DNA from 4 places in the Vibrio aquimaris genome. Region 1 is predicted to be linked to each of the others. Evidence: predicted binding sites of a transcription regulator. Region 1 holds the regulator's gene; each other region holds the start of a gene.
What was found. The regulator CRP, encoded in region 1, controls carbon source genes, mostly activating them, when cyclic AMP is high. The targets are predictions, from matches to a motif close to TGTGANNNNNNTCACA.
Positions count from the first base shown of each region.

Region 2: the regulator CRP is predicted to act here: its motif matches at 2,120-2,135, upstream of nagE (N-acetylglucosamine-specific PTS transporter subunit IIBC).
Region 3: the regulator CRP is predicted to act here: its motif matches at 2,720-2,735, upstream of FIV01_RS11435 (NupC/NupG family nucleoside CNT transporter).
Region 4: the regulator CRP is predicted to act here: its motif matches at 2,804-2,819, upstream of udp (uridine phosphorylase).

Region 1 covers NZ_CP045350.1:2,872,154-2,876,357, reverse strand. The annotation lists gene astD (succinylglutamate-semialdehyde dehydrogenase) at 1-130, shown strand, start outside; gene FIV01_RS13320 (DUF1338 domain-containing protein) at 220-1,017, shown strand; gene FIV01_RS13315 (type 2 periplasmic-binding domain-containing protein) at 1,070-1,936, opposite strand; gene crp (cAMP-activated global transcriptional regulator CRP) at 2,061-2,693, opposite strand; gene FIV01_RS13305 (phosphoribulokinase) at 2,936-3,805, opposite strand; gene FIV01_RS13300 (YheU family protein) at 3,888-4,106, opposite strand; gene FIV01_RS13295 (hydrolase) at 4,146-4,204, opposite strand, start outside.
Region 2 covers NZ_CP045350.1:2,351,706-2,355,909, reverse strand. The annotation lists gene nagC (DNA-binding transcriptional regulator NagC) at 1-642, opposite strand, end outside; gene nagA (N-acetylglucosamine-6-phosphate deacetylase) at 645-1,781, opposite strand; gene nagE (N-acetylglucosamine-specific PTS transporter subunit IIBC) at 2,261-3,748, shown strand; gene glnS (glutamine--tRNA ligase) at 4,004-4,204, shown strand, end outside.
Region 3 covers NZ_CP045350.1:2,471,795-2,475,998, forward strand. The annotation lists gene deoA (thymidine phosphorylase) at 1-158, opposite strand, end outside; gene deoC (deoxyribose-phosphate aldolase) at 250-1,026, opposite strand; gene FIV01_RS11435 (NupC/NupG family nucleoside CNT transporter) at 1,309-2,574, opposite strand; gene FIV01_RS11440 (TatD family hydrolase) at 2,780-3,553, opposite strand; gene FIV01_RS20615 (hypothetical protein) at 3,556-3,702, opposite strand; gene yaaA (peroxide stress protein YaaA) at 3,715-4,204, opposite strand, start outside.
Region 4 covers NZ_CP045350.1:1,022,228-1,026,431, reverse strand. The annotation lists gene FIV01_RS04875 (2OG-Fe(II) oxygenase family protein) at 1-603, shown strand, start outside; gene FIV01_RS04870 (MFS transporter) at 609-1,820, shown strand; gene udp (uridine phosphorylase) at 1,941-2,699, opposite strand; gene FIV01_RS04860 (zinc/cadmium/mercury/lead-transporting ATPase) at 2,949-4,204, opposite strand, start outside.

The DNA.
Region 1 (4,204 bases):
CCCTGGCGCTTCAGGTAACCTTCGTCCAAGTGCGTATTATGCGGCTGATTATTGTGCCTATCCAATGGCTTCGATGGAGGGCGATCAAACCGTGTTACCTGAAACACTGAGTCCTGGTGTGGAGTTATAACTAGTACACATAGTACCTTTAGCGAAAAGGGTCAGCTCGCTGAGCCAGCGAGCTGACTATCAACCTAATAAACTAGACAAGGAGGCGTTATGACGCCAGATGTTTTATTTCAGTCGTTATGGAATGACTATATTCAGCGCTTATGCCCCTCAGCAGATAAAATTCATCAATTATTGCAAGAAAGCGAGCCCCTGATTAACGACCATATCGCTCTGCGAACTTTTAATTTAAGCCCAGTTGGTATGGAAGCGATAGCCAAGCCCTTTATTGATGTTGGTTACACTCCATGTGGAGATTACCAATTTGAGGCGAAAAAATTGCTGGCGAAACATTACGAACACCCAGATCCTAAGCAACCTAAAGTCTTTATTAGTGAGCTAAAAGTAGAAGAGTGTTCGCCGCAATTGCAGAGCATAGTCAAGAGGTTGGTCGATCAGATTGATACTAGCAAACTGACAAGCTTTGAGTTTTTATCTTCTGGCCGTCTTTGGCAACTCAGTTTTGAAGATTACCAACAACTTGCCAAAGAAAGTGAATACGCTGCTTGGCTTGCTGCTCACGGCTATGGAGCCAACCACTTTACTGTGAGTGTCAATCAACTGACTGCGTTCGATGAAGCAAAACAGGTTAATGACCATTTGCGCCAAGCTGGGTTTACAATTAATGAATCAGGCGGTGAGGTCAAAGGCTCATCAGACGTGTTACTTGAGCAATCCTCGACCATGGCAGATAAAGTGCCAGTATCTTTCACAGAAGGCTCCCAGATAGTCCCTGGCGGCTTTTATGAATTTGCTAAACGCTATCCTATGAGTAATGGTGAATTATATCCTGGGTTTGTCGCTGCATCGGCTGATAAGATATTTGAGAGCACAAATAACGAGTCTTGAGTGGGGATGCACAGACTTCTGAATAAAAAGGCGCCATTTAAGGCGCCTTTTTCTATTCTGTTACACTAAGCCAATATTGGTCTGGGATCGAACGCGTTTCTTCGCTTAGGTGGGGGTTATCTATACTAAACGCTTTTCTACTTTTAATACCCGCTTGCTCGAAGGTTTTTTTCACTAGAGGTGCTTTTTCAAAGAACTCAACAAATGAACCATCTTGATACGAAGCTTCGAACGCTTTTTTGAGCGTAGCTGCTACCTCAGGGTTCTTAGGGCTCACAAACAGCAGCATAGGAAAGCGGTAAATCAGCATCAGTTTGTCATCAACCACTAGATTGGATAATTGACTGCGCTGGGTAACTTCGCTGTAGGGTTCGATAACGGCTCGTGGGAACAAATCGGTACGTTCGCTATCGACAATACGAAAGATATTATCAAAGCTAGGCACTTCTCTTACTTTAAACCCGCCGGATTTTAAGACTTTTACATCTGCCCAGCCTTGCCCCTGTATCATACCAAGCTTACGCAATTCCTCTATGCTGTTTATATTGCCTAGTTTGGCTGCAGTGGTTTTATTGGTGATAAAAATACGATGGCCAAGGAGACCTCGAAAAACTGGGTAGCGAATAGGAAGTAGCTCTTGCTCAAGGGTCTTATCGGCGCCTAGCCAATCTACCGTAATTTTGCCTTCTTTGAGCAGAGTGACTTTACGTGATTGTGAGTCAACAGGTGTTTTATAAGGTTGGAGCAAAATCCCTTCGCCTGATTTATCCACAAGAAACTGAATGAGGTCGATGGCGTACTGGTCTAGCTCAGAACCTTCCCGTGGGATAGGGTGAATTATGGTCGTTTGGGCAATTGAGATTGATGAAAAAACTAGGCTGAAAGCCAATACCAGCGAAGAAAGTAGCTTTAAAATCATGAGTCCATCCTGCCTGAAAGTTACTGTTGAAATTCAAACTAAGGTTAGGATAGAGCAAGCTAATTAACAAATAAGAAAAAAACCGAGTCCAATCATGAACTCGGCTTTATGTGTAGAACAATGGTTATCGAGTGCCGTATACGACGATCGTTTTACCATGTGCTGAAATCAGGTTTTGCTCTTCAAGCATCTTTAAGATGCGGCCAACCGTTTCGCGTGAACAGCCAACTATTTGGCCAATCTCTTGACGAGTGATCTTGATTTGCATGCCGTCAGGGTGCGTCATGGCATCTGGTTGTTTCGCAAGATTCAGCAGTGTCTGAGCGATACGGCCAGTTACGTCAAGGAAAGCAAGATCTCCGACTTTTTGACTGGTTACCTGCAAACGACTTGCCATTTGAGCCGACAAGCGCATTAGGATATCAGGGTTTACTTGGATAAGCTGACGGAATTTCTTGAAAGAAATTTCTGCCACTTCACAAGGTGATTTTGCTCGAACCCACGCTGTGCGTTCTTGGTCTTCTTCGAACAAACCAAGCTCACCGATAAAGTCACCTTGGTTTAGGTACGACAGGATCATTTCCTTGCCTTCCTCGTCTTTAATAAGTACCGCAACTGAACCTTTGACTATGTAGTAAAGCGTTTCCGCTTTCTCACCAGCGTGGATCAGTGTGCTCTTAGATGGGTACTTATGAATATGACAGTGTGAAAGGAACCATTCTAATGTTGGATCAGTTTGAGGTTTACCTAGAACCATAATATCTCACTTCCTCTGCAGGGTACGCTTGCTTCTTTCCATGTTTTAGCTAAGCCTTGAATCAAGACTTATTAGGATAAGAGCACTTTTCAAATGCTGCAAGCCATCTTTGTTTCTGTTTCAAATAGTATCTTTTTTTTGAATTGATTTCTTGATTTTAATCGCCTTCACTTGGCTATTTTGTGTACAAAAGTGTGCGCCTGATCACGCAATCAAAAGTAATCCTGTATACAAAGTAAGTCTTAACCAATTTTTCCCGTTTCTATCAACTGCTGAAGTATTGGCCTAACTATCAACTCGACGGCAAAACTCATCTTTCCACCGGGTACAACTATGGTGTTGTGACGTGACATAAATGAGCCATCTATCATTGCCAGTAGATATGGGAAGTCGACATTTTTTATTCCCCGAAGGCGGATAACAACAAAACTCTCATCAAGGCTTGGGATGCCTTTGGCGTTTAGTGGGTTTGATGTATCGACGGTAGGCACTCGCTGGAAGTTAATATGAGTGCGAGAAAACTGCGGGGTGATGTAATTAAGATAATCATCCATTGAGCGAACAATTGAGTCCATCACAGCCTCTCGTGAATGTCCTCTGTCGCGGGTGTCGCGCACGAATTTTTGAATCCATTCAAGGTTGACGATAGGCACCATGCCTATCAAAAAATCCACATGCTGCGCGACGTTAACTTCACCGTCGACAACGCCACCATGCAAGCCTTCATAAAACAGCACGTCAGAGCTTTCTGGTAGCTCTTGCCAAGGGGTAAAAGTACCGGGCATTTGATTGTAGGGAACCGCTTCGTCAAAGGTATGGAGATAACGTCGAACTTTGCCTGTACCTTCATTGCCATATTTGCGGAAAAATTCAGCTAAGGCAGGGAAGTCATTGGCTTGAGGGCCAAAATAGCTGATGTGTCGCCCCTGTTCGCGAGCTTTGCGAATTTCAACATCCATTTCGGGGCGAGTAAAGCGGTGAAAGCTATCTCCTTCAACCCAAGCTGGCTTGACCTTCATCATATTGAACATTTTGCGAAAAGCTTCAGATGTGGTGGTAGTACCTGCACCTGACGAGCCAGTAACGGCGATAACTGGATGTTTTGCTGACATGACAACCCTTGTCTATGAATAACTGTCCACTGTTGCACTTCACTATAACATGCTTTGCAAAGACAATAGTGTATGCAGTGCTTTAAAAGGAAAATTTATGCTTAAGTTGAATATCAACACTTTCATGCAGCTCAGAGAAAACCACGACAGCATCACCAGATTTAAGTTGTTGTTTTATTTGATCTATCTTGTTTTGCAATGAGGCTTCTACAGCGCCGTAATCTGTGCCTTCTCTAAGGACAAACTCTTTGATTAAATTGTCTAAAGTTTCTGGGGCAATGTCTTGCCAAGGAACGATCATAAATACCTCTTTCTTTTATGTTCGGCAATAGTAAAAGCGTTAGCTAGATGATACCAAGCTTTGATAGTAAGTAGGCAATGTCTCTTCGAGCCAAAATC
Region 2 (4,204 bases), 520 kb from region 1:
CAGTATAGAATCTTGACAATCCTGACTTGCTCCAAAGTAGTGTTCGGCTAAAGCCATGCCACGAACATCGTTACCCACGAAACATTGTACGTGAAAGTTATGCTCTATGATGTCAGCCAGTGCAAGGTTATCTACTTTGATGTTGGGCATGTATTCAACAACACCATTCTCGGGGTTTACAAGTCCGGGTAATATAATACCTATCGCAATAAGTTGGTTTATGATGGTTTGGTGGGAGTCGATAAATTGCCTGAGGTAGGCGGTCAAACCGTCGACTAAGTCGTCCTGTGTTGTGTAAAAGAACTCTTGGGACTCTGATAGTAGCTCCTCACCACCGAGGTTGAAGAGGCTAAATTGTATGTAATCTCTTCCAAGGCGGATTGCGACTGAATGGAAGGGAGCGACCTCTGTCGTCAAAGATATCGCTCTCCTGCCACCTGTAGAAGCTTGCTGAGCGACCTCTTTTATTAATCCACGCTCGAGTAACTGACGGGTTATTTTTGTCACACTAGCAGGTGCTAGTTGACTTACATCGGCAACTTGGATTCTCGATATTGGGCCTTGTTGATCAATTAATCGATAAACGGCTGCGCTGTTTAGTTGTTTTACTAAGTCTACATTACCTATTTGTCCGCCATTCATTCTCAACTTTGCTCATATTGTCCGTTAACAACTGTCGCTTGAACATTGAAATCACGATCAAAAATGGCGAGGTTTGCAATCATACCTTGACGTATTAGGCCTAATTTATTGTCAACGCCTATTGCCCGTGCAGGATATAATGTTGCCATTCGTAGTGCTTCGTCCAAAGCGATACCGACATGCTCTACTGTATTTTGAACCGCTTCAATCATGGTCAGCGCAGAGCCGCCCAGTGTGCCATTTTCATCAACACACTTGCCATTGCGGTAATATACTTTCTTACCGACAAAAATAAAGTAATCCATGTTTGCACCTGCAGGAGCTGTGGCATCAGTCACTAATACAAGCTTTTCCCCCTTGATTTTATGAGCAATTCTAATATTCGCATAATCAACATGGAGCCCATCAGCAATAATACCGGCATACACACTAGGTGTATCGAAAATAGCCCCGACGACACCAGGCTCGCGACCTTCCATTGGCGACATAGCATTAAATAAATGGGTGGCAAAGGTAATGCCTGATTCAAAACCTTTGCGAGCTTGTGAATAAGTCGCATTTGAATGGCCGATTGATACTGTAATCCCAGCTTGCTTAAGACGTTGAATATGCTCGGGTGCATTATGCTCAGGTGCAAGCGTCACTTTAGTAATGACATCAGAATGGTCGCAAATTAACTGAATCATCTCATCATCAGACGGGCGAATATAGTCGATATTATGAATGCCGTTTTTTGCTTTATTCAGATAAGGCCCTTCGAGGTGTAACCCTAGAGACTGATTCTGGTATTTAGCCTGATACTCTCTCGTCGCCTTGATTGCTTGGATCATATCTTGGTCAGATGACGTGATTAGCGTCGGTAAGTAGCTAGTACATCCTGACTTTAGATTTGCTCTATGCATGATTTCGAGTGTTTCAGAGTTTATCGCATCATTGAACATGACACCGCCACAGCCATTGAGTTGAAGATCGATAAAACCAGGGCTTAGGTTCGCGCCATTTAAATCAATGACCTTGATATCGTGAGCGAGTTCCGCTCTCGGGCATACAGCACTAATCAGCTGATCCTTAATCACGATGGCATGATCAATGAGAATGTCCTTACTCGTGAAAATTTTACAATTAGTTAGCGCATACATGGTTAGCGAATCCTCATTAATTAAATTTATGCATTGGCCATTGTTGTTGTGATCGTATATGCATAAGGTTTTTTTAACTTTATTTGTGAACTGCAATTAGAGGTAAATTATCCTAATCAATGAATGGTAATCAATAGATTATGCAGGTCATATGCTTAAACAAACTTATCTAAGTCAATGTCATTGAGAACGTTATTGAGATCTATATTCATCCTTCGTTTTTTATTTTTGCGCTTACGATAAGTAAACTTAAAACGTCACTCAAATTACCATTTTTTTGAATTGTAAAATAAGTTTTATGATCTTGCTAGCAAAAACCTCTCTATAGCCTTAAATCTGGTGATAATAGTCACAATTGATAAGGTTTAAATTTGCAGGGCGAAATTAAAGGCATAAACTGGAAGAACTAAATTGGGTGACTAAAAAAAGTTACCGAATACCATAAAAGAAAATATTAAATCCTATAGGGGGAACTGACAGTGAATGTTCTTGGATATTTCCAAAAAGTAGGTAAGGCGTTGATGGTACCCGTCGCAACGCTCCCTGCTGCTGCAATATTGATGGGTATCGGGTACTGGATAGATCCAACCGGTTGGGGAGCGAACAGCGCAGTTGCGGCTTTTTGTATTAAGGCAGGTTCCGCCATCATTGACAATATGTCTGTGCTTTTCGCTATAGGTGTTGCCTATGGTATGTCTAAAGATAAGGATGGTGCGGCTGCGTTATCTGGTTTTGTTGGTTTCCTCGTGGTTACCACTTTGCTTTCTCCCGCTGCGGTGTCACAAATTCAAGGCATTGATATAAGTGCCGTGCCTGCTGCATTCAGCAAGGTTAACAACCAATTTGTCGGTATTTTAGTGGGTATTGTCTCAGCTGAGATCTATAATCGCTTTTCACATGTTGAGCTTCACAAAGCGCTGGCATTTTTCTCCGGTAAACGTTTGATTCCGATTTTAACCTCTTTTGCAGGTATCTTTATCGCCTTTGTTTTGATGTATATTTGGCCTTCGGTTTACGGTGGGTTGGTGAGCTTTGGTGAGTCGATTCAAGGAATGGGTGAGCTAGGTGCTGGTATATATGCGTTTTTTAACAGACTTTTGATTCCAGTTGGTCTTCATCATGCACTCAACTCAGTTTTCTGGTTTGATGTTGCAGGCATAAACGATATTCCTAATTTCCTTGGCGGAGCAAAATCTATTGCTGAGGGCACAGGTATCGTTGGTGTGACTGGCATGTACCAGGCAGGGTTCTTCCCTATTATGATGTTTGGTTTACCGGGTGCTGCGCTGGCGATTTACCATACATCGAAATCTAAGAACAAAGAAAAAGTTGCATCTATCATGCTTGCTGCTGCCTTTGCTTCTTTCTTTACTGGTGTGACTGAGCCGCTTGAGTTTTCGTTCATGTTCCTTGCACCTATGCTTTATGGACTGCACGCTTTATTAACAGGGATATCGGTTTATATCGCGGCTTCAATGCAATGGATCGCAGGCTTTGGCTTCTCTGCTGGCCTTGTTGACATGGTTCTTTCTTCACGAAACCCACTTGCTGTAAATTGGTATATGTTGATAGCCCAAGGCTTAGTCTTCTTCTGTATTTACTATGCGGTTTTCCGTACTGTGATTGTGAAGTTCAACCTTAAAACACCAGGTCGTGAAGATGAGGATTCCTCTGAGCTTGTCGCTTCAGGTAGCTCATCAGAGCTTGCCAAGCAATACCTCAAGGCCCTTGGCGGACATGAAAATCTTACTGCAATTGATGCTTGTATCACGCGCTTGCGTTTAACGATTAAAGATACCAGTGTGATTAATGAGTCTACCCTCAAGAACCTCGGAGCAATGGGGGTAGTGAAACTGGGCGCTAATAACGTTCAAGTTATTCTTGGTCCACTTGCTGAGATAGTGGCAGGTGAAATGAAGAAAATTCCTAAAGATGAAGACCTGTCCTCGGTTGTGATCCCAACTTAAGATAGATTACTCATTCTAGAGCCTCCTACGGGAGGCTTTGTTGTTTTAGGCCCAAAGTAGAGTATGACGGTCGAACAATTGGGTTGTTTTACGCTTAATTGGTAAAAATGAATCAATATTTGCCAATTTACACTAGGTTGTAGTTGTGTAATGGCGAAGAATTGTGGATTATTAGGCATTAACTGCTTGGAGCATGTCTATTGCTTCTTGCTGACTACTTTTCTGAACAATACTACAACCATTGAGGTGATATAGATGAGTGAAGCTGAGGCTCGTCCATCGAACTTTATCCGCCAAATCATAGATAAGGATTTAGCGGATGGTAAACATGCTAGCGTACATACTCGTTTTCCGCCGGAACCGAATGGTTACCTGCATATAGGTCATGCTAAGTCAATTTGCTTAAATTTTGGTATTGCTCAGGACTACCAGGGTAAATGTAATCTTCGTTTTGAT
Region 3 (4,204 bases), 400 kb from region 1:
ATCGTCATTTCATTAAAAAAAATCGCCATAGCAAAAGCCGCTATTTGGCCTTCAGAAATACTGTTATTGGTAATTCCTTGGATAAAAAAATTAATTTCACCAGAGGTCAGCACCTCACCATCACGCTTTCGGCGTATGATTTCTTGGGGTAAATACATTAGAGCCTCCCATACATTGGGGGTTGATGAGTTAGATGCAGCGGCAAGTAAACACTTACCGCTAAATTGACAAGATTAAGATCTATCGATCTCAATAAGCTGCAGGATCAGCGGTTTCTTTTGTCACTTCTAATGTATGAAGAAGATTGGTCAAAAGACTCGAGGCTCCGAAGCGGTAGTGACGTGCATCGACCCAATGTTCACCCAATATTTCATCCGCCATGGCCAAATAAGCGGCAGCATCTTCCGCAGTGCGCACTCCACCAGCAGGCTTAAAACCAACAGTGGAGGCGACCTTCATATCACGAATCACTTCCAACATCATTCGAGCATATTCAGGCGTAGCATTGACCGGCACCTTGCCCGTCGATGTTTTAATAAAGTCAGCGCCAGCATTGATTGATATCTCTGAAGCCTTTTTTATCAATGCTTCTTGTTTAAGTTCACCGGTTTCAATAATCACTTTGAGCAAAATATCACCACAGGCTTGCTTGCACTGCTTTACAAGTTCAAAGCCTACTTCTTCGTCACCTGCCATCAGTGCACGATATGGAAAGACCACATCAACTTCATCAGCACCATAAGCGATTGCAGCTTTAGTCTCTGCCACGGCAATACTGATATCAGGGTTTCCATGCGGGAAGTTAGTCACAGTCGCAATTTTAATATTGGGTGTACCTTGTTCTTTAAGTGTTTTTTTGGCTACGGGGATAAAGCGAGGATAGATACAGATCGCTGCCGTATTACCAACTTTTGACTTAGCCTCGCGGCACAGCTTGATGACTTTTTCATCGGTATCATCATCATTTAGTGTAGTAAGATCCATCAATTTAAGCGCCCTTAAAGCCGCGTCTTTTAAATCGCTCATTCCTATCTCCGAACAATGTTTATTTTTGGCTTAATGGAAAAGTCAGAGTGTGGTTTCTATAAACGCAAAACTAAAATTTTCTGCCAGCTACAACACTCTCATATAGTCACAATACCCGGGCTTAACCCATAACGATAGCCACTTATAAAACGCAAACGGTTTGGATCTCAAACTAGTTTCAGCCTTAAGAACAAGCGACTAAATGAGTTAAGCAGTGAAGCCTAACCAATAAAAAACCCGCTTTATCGCGGGTTTTTTATTCACTTTAACGAGTTGGTCTTATTACATACCAGATAAGGTTAAGCAGAAGCCTGCAATCGTTGCAGCCATTAGGTTTGACAGTGTACCCGCAGCAACTGCTTTCATCCCCATACGAGCGATATCAGAGCGACGCTGAGGTGCAATTCCACCCAAGCCGCCTAGCAAGATTGCAATCGAAGACAGATTTGCAAAACCACACAGTGCAAATGAAATGATTGCCTTAGTTTTCTCAGACAGCACGATTTCTGCTGAATCACCCAAAAGCGGAGCAAAGTTTAAATAGGCAACAAACTCATTTACTACCAATTTTTGACCAATAAATGATCCCGCAATCGTTGCTTCTTCCCATGGAACGCCAATAAGGAATGCAAGTGGAGAGAAAACATAACCAAGGATTAACTCTAGCGTCAGCTCAGGCATTCCAAACCAACCACCAACGCCACCCAAGATACCGTTAACAAGCGCAATAAGGCCAACGAAAGCAAGTAGCATGGCACCAACATTCAGTGCCAACTGTAAACCTACAGCTGCACCACCAGCGGCGGCATCAATGACGTTAGAAGGCTTGTCTTCTGCACCATCAATATCACCATCAAAGCTTTCATTAGGCTTATCAGTTTCTGGCATGATGATCTTTGCAAACAGCAAACCACCCGGCGCTGCCATAAAGGATGCTGCGACTAGATACTCGATCGGAACCCCCATAGATGCATAGCCAGCAAGTACACCACCGGCAACAGAGGCTAGACCTCCACACATTACAGCAAATAGCTCTGATTGAGTCATTTTAGGAATGAATGGGCGAACGACTAGAGGAGCTTCGGTTTGACCGACAAAAATGTTTGCTGCCGCGGACATAGACTCTGAACGTGAAGTACCCAACACCTTTTGTAGAGCACCACCAAGGATTTTAATTACCCACTGCATAATACCGATGTAGTACAAAACAGAAATAAATGCAGAGAAGAAGATTAGTGTAGGAAGAACACGGAAAGCGAAGACGAAACCGCCACCACCGAAAACTTCAAACATCTTACCAGAGACTAAGCCACCAAAGATAAACTCAGAACCCTTGTTACCATATGCGATAACATCTGAAACACCGTCAGAAAAGCCCTTTAGCAATTCCTGACCCCAAGGTATGTATAGAATAAATGCACCGAGTGCAAATTGAATAGCGAATGCGCCACCCACTGTTCTAAAATTAATAGCTTTACGGTTACTAGATAACGCTACTGCAATGGCAAGTAGAACTAGCATACCGACTAGGCTCATAAACAGGCTCATAGTTTATGACTTCCTTATATGTTGTTTGTTGGCGTGTTACAATTATGGAGCTATAAAGCGGGGGCAATTATACTCATCCGGCCACACATAAAGTAATGTATTCTTCACAGTTTCTAATAAGATTCATCATGCGCTCACTCATTTATGTGACATGGATCTCTATTTGAAGTATGTTAAATCATATAAATAACATTGTACTTAGATTCTATTCACAAACTTTAAAGACCCGATTGGCATTTTTCCATGTAATTTGTGCGACAGATCGCTCATCTGTATCACGCAGAAGAGTCAAACAAGACAAGACTTGAGATAACATTGCGGGGTGATTAGGTTTTCCTTGATACCCCATAAGCGGCATATCTGGAGCATCTGTCTCCAGCACTATCCATTCAAGAGGTAAATTCGCTGCCGTCTGGCGAGTTTTTCTCGCACGAGGGTAAGTGATAACTCCACCTATACCAATATAAAAGCCAAGTTCGATAAATTGCATCGCCTGTTGATAGCTGCCAGAAAAACCATGCAACACACCTCCAAAAGTAAACTTATGCTGTTTTAACAGCTGAAGGACTTCATTATGCGTTTTTCTGCTGTGAAGGATTAAAGGTAATTGAAGGTCATTTGCCAATGCGATTTGTGCATTAAATACTTTACCTTGTATGTCATGGTCAACATCAACCATAGCATCTAAGCCACATTCACCAATCGCTCGAAAGTGATTAAGATGGGCCTCTGTTTGTTTCTGTAAATCGGTAAGGTGATAAACACTATTGTCGGTAAGAAAATAAGGGTGCATGCCTAATGCTGTATATATACCCGCATATTCAGCCGACATTGCAAGCAACTTATCCCAGTTTGATGGGCCAATAGAGGGAATCATTATCCTCTCTACACCTTGAGTCTGAGCCAACTCAAGCTGACAGGCAAAGTCATCTGCAAAAACATCGAAATCAAAATGGCAGTGGGTATCAAAAAGGCGCATTATCATTGCGCCTTGTGTGTCGAATTAGATGCTTGGTCATTAGAGTCATTACGATAAAAAACACAGCGGCGTCGATTCGCTTCAACAAGGCCCATAGACTCACACCATGAATCATAACGTACAATCCAATTTTTGAGCCAAGCATACATAGCTAAAAACCTTTATTGCTCTTCTCGCTTAAAGACCAACTCTGTTGGGGATGACTCTTGCTCAACAAAATAATAACCCGCAACATCAAAGTCTGTCAGTTTTGCCACACTATCAATGCGATTTTCGATAATATATCTTGCCATCATACCGCGTGCCTTTTTAGCATAGAAGCTGATGACCTTATACTGGCCACTTTTACAGTCTTTAAATATCGGCGTCACCACTTGAGCATCGAGTAATTTTGGTTTAACTGCCTTAAAGTATTCATTTGAAGCTAAGTTTATTAGCACATTATCACCCTGATCTACAATAGCCGCGTTTAGCTTATCGGTTATCACATTACCCCAGAATTGATAGAGATTACTTCCTTTGCTATTCGCGAGCTTAGTGCCCATCTCCAATCGATAAGGCTGCATTAGATCGAGGGGTTTAAGTAACCCATACAATCCAGATAGCATTCTTAAGTGCTTTTGGGCATAGTCAAAATCATCGTCAGAAAGT
Region 4 (4,204 bases), 1.3 Mb from region 1:
ACTAAAAAAGATCTTAAAGAGATATATCACTATTATGATGGAAAAATATGTCCTCCTGAACAAAAAGAAATAAGTGATAACATCAGACTGCGTCTACTCGATTTGTCTGCAAAACTGCTGGGGTGGTTGCATGAATATCTTCCCCAAGAAATCAAGACTGAACTAGAAGAACCACTAGACAGTATGGCAAAAGACTCACCACAAACGTTATTTAGAATGAATTACTATCCACCGTTAGATAGCTTTTCCGACGATGCAAAATCTGGTGCACAAAGAGCTGAATCACACGCGGATATTAATCTAATTACTCTACTACCTAATGTATCTAGTGCAGGCTTAGAAGCTAAAACCAGAGATGGTAAGTGGACACCAGTTCCATATATGCCCAATAGTATCGTAATAAATTCTGGTGATATGCTTGCAATGCGTACCAAAGATTTCTACCCTTCTTTTTATCACAGAGTAATACAACCCTCTAATTCACATGAAGAGCGAATTTCTCTTGCATTTTGTGTTCACCCAAAAGAAGAGTGCAAACTTTCCGAACATCATACTGCACATAGCTTTTTACAGGAACGCTACAGAGAGATGAAGGTAAAGTAATTACTATGTCACGTATAACCCCTTTGTTAGTTGCTGTTTTAGTTGGTATTGCTTACCAAGTGTTTGTCGATATTTATTTAGTTGCTCTCCCTGAAATACAAGAAGCTTTGAATATGAGTTATCTTGCAGCTAATTCATCACTTATCCTATATCTTGGGGCTAATGCGATATTTTTACTATTAGCAGGCGTTTTATCTGAACAACTAGGCCGAAGAAATATAATCATTACGGGCTTGTGCGTAAGCTTAATAGGCACTGCCCTGATAATTTTTATTCAAAACCCAATAAATTTTTTAATAGGGCGTACTTTACAAGGAGTTGGCTTAAGCACTTCAATCTTAGCAACACCTATATTAATGGATAATTATAAAGGAAAACAGCTTACTTATGGGTTTCTATGTTTCGAATTCTTCTACTCTATAACACCAATTATTGCTCCTTATATAGGAGCTACAATTTCGTCTTACTATTCATGGAAACATATTTTCGTCATTTTATTTTTCTACCAATTAATTATTTTGTTATTTACAATAAAACTAAAAAAACAAAAAGTTCAGAATAATAAGATTAACAAAAAAAGGCGAATATTAATTTTTAGGCGTATACTTACTAATACTAAATTCACTACACTGACAGTACTAATGACTTTATTTTGGGGGGAAATGGTAATAGCACACCTTCTGTCTCCATATATCTTTCAAAATGATTTTAAATATTCCACATATGAATATGGGTTATTTACTCTCACTATGGGTTGCTGTTATGCCTTTGCTGCAATTAGCAATCTATTATTACTAAAATTCTACTCCGAGGAAGGTATTATATCTTTTTCAATTTGGGCTAATACGATACTGGCTATAGCTTTTTTGACCAAACAATGGATACTACCTCAATCAGGAATAGATATCGCTATCTATTTATGTCTCATGGCCATTTTTTGTGGGCTATTTTTTATTAATGCCATGGCTAGCTCTTTGAGAATATTCGCTGATTATTACTCAGGTTATGCGGCTGCGCTACAAGGTTGTATATGTATTGGTTTCTGGAGCCTGGTGAGTTTATTGTGTTCACAGGTTCAGCCCAAAGAAGACACTTTAATTACCATTCTTTCATTAATGGCATTACTTACGGCAATCATACTAGTCAAAAAACGTACCATTGTATCCAACGCTGGACACGACCGCAAAGAGGCTTTCTGCTGCACTGTCGACCAATAAAATATTTAGCTCCGCGGAAAAAAATAAATTGAGCAGGATTCTGCTATGAAAATAAACCTATAATAATAAAGATCTTCTCTAGCCCCTCTATAGAAGATCCTTATCGATATTAATCTTGTATCAAAGCATCTTACGCGCGGCCTCAACAACCACTTTAATTGAACGAGCTTCCGTTTCTTTCAGGGTTGAGTGATCGGGGGTTTCTTTTTGAGAACGGTTGATAATGACTCCTGCTACACAGCCTGCTTTCAGGCCAGAGCTTGCACACATTGTCAGTAACGTCGCTGATTCCATCTCAAAATTCAGAACACCCATATCTTGCCATTCTTTCATTGAGCCTTGAAAACGCCTCACTACGCGGCCAGAGAAGGTATCATAGCGCTCTTGCCCAGGATAAAAAGTATCACTAGAGGCGGTCACGCCCATATGAACTTTAGCACCAGACTCTTCAACCGCAGCTTTCATTGCCGTCGCAACCTCAAAGTCAGCCACTGCTGGAAATTCCATTGGAGCAAAGTGCAAGCTGGCACCATCTAAGCGAACTGAAGCTGTGGATACTATCATGTCTCCCACCTTCACATGTGGTTGGATAGCACCAGTAGTACCAACACGTAAGAAAGTATTGATACCAAGCTGAGCCAACTCTTCAACCGCGATAGAGGTTGAAGGACCACCAATACCAGTAGAGCAAACAATAACGGGTTTGCCATCAAGCTCGGCACGGTAAAGTGTGTACTCACGATGACTGGCCAAAAACACAGGATTATCCATTTGTTCAGCAATTTTTTGAACGCGAGCAGGATCACCTGGAATAATTGCTAGCTTGGCATCAGCAAGATCGTCTTGAGTGACTCCTAGATGGAATACAGCTTGAGACATAAAATAGCTCCTTTCATAACGAAATAGGTGGCGTTGCCTATCTTTTCGTTTTATTTATTTGGTTGGGTACAGGGCATAATGTATCCAACTGAGCCAACTTTAATGGTGATTTAAATCACAAATAATTGATAACCAAATATCTTCTTTGCAAATAAAATCGTTTTGCATCACACTTTATTGTCTATTAGTGCCTAAATTACATAAAAAAGCCTGAGAATAACTCTCAGGCTTGGTTGTGTGACTAAACACCTATGTTTGTGGCTTAAACTTAAGTAGCCTGAGTGCATTAAGGGTCACGATCGCAGTTGCGCCACTATCAGCGAGAACAGCCACCCAAAGTCCGGTAATACCAAGCAAGCTGGTAACAAGAAAGATACCCTTGAGCCCCAGTGCAAGAGCAATGTTCTGACGTATATTGTTGAGTGTTGCTCGAGACAACTCGATCATGCTAGCCAACTCGACCAAGCGGTTATGAGTTAGGGCGGCGTCCGCAGTCTCAAGTGCCACATCTGTTCCTCCACCCATAGCAATACCAATACTGGATGCTTTCATCGCAGGTGCATCGTTGATGCCATCACCAACCATGGCTACATTTGCTGTTGATGACAAACTCTCAACATACGTCACTTTATCTTGTGGTAGCAATCCGGCTTTGTAGTCGATATCTATCAATGAGCTAATGGCCTTTGCACTGCGAGCATTGTCTCCGGTCAGCATAATTGCATTAACGCCAAGATTCTTAAGCGCCCGAACGGCATCCGACGAGTCTTCTCTCAAGGTATCTTGCCAAGCAATGAGGCCAATAACTGTATTATCCCCTTTAATCGCCACCACCACTGTTTTGCCCTGCTGTTCCAGCTTACGCACATCCTCGGCAACATCACTCGACAATACAAAACCGATTTTGCTTGGTGCGATTGCCTGATATTCAACTCCATTAACCAAACCACGCACACCAAGACCTATTAGCGCTTGTTTGTCATCTGCCTCAGGGATCTCGATGCCAGACGATTTGGCTTTATTCACCAGTGACACAGCAAGTGGGTGGGTAGAGCCAACTTCAATGGCAGCAATATTGCGCAGAAGCTCTGCTCCTTCAACATGACCCATGGTAATGATATCTGTGACTTCTGGTTTTCCCATTGTCAGAGTGCCCGTTTTATCAAAGGCAACGGTTTCTATTTTACCCAGCTGCTCAAGTGCTGCGCCGCCTTTGATTAAAGCACCTCGTTTAGCGCCAGCTGCAAGCCCAGATGTAATGGCTGCAGGTGTGGAGATCACCAGAGCACACGGACAAGCGATAAGCAGTAAAGCGAGCCCTCGATAAACCCAGGTTTCCCAAGGCTGAGCAAAAAATAGCGGCGGTACAAGAATAACAACTAAAGATACCAACATCATTAAGGGCGTATACCAACGGCTAAACTTATCGAGAAAGCGCTCTAGTGGCGCTTTACGCGATTCTGCTTCCTCAATAAGATGCAAAATTCGATCAATAGCATTTTCCC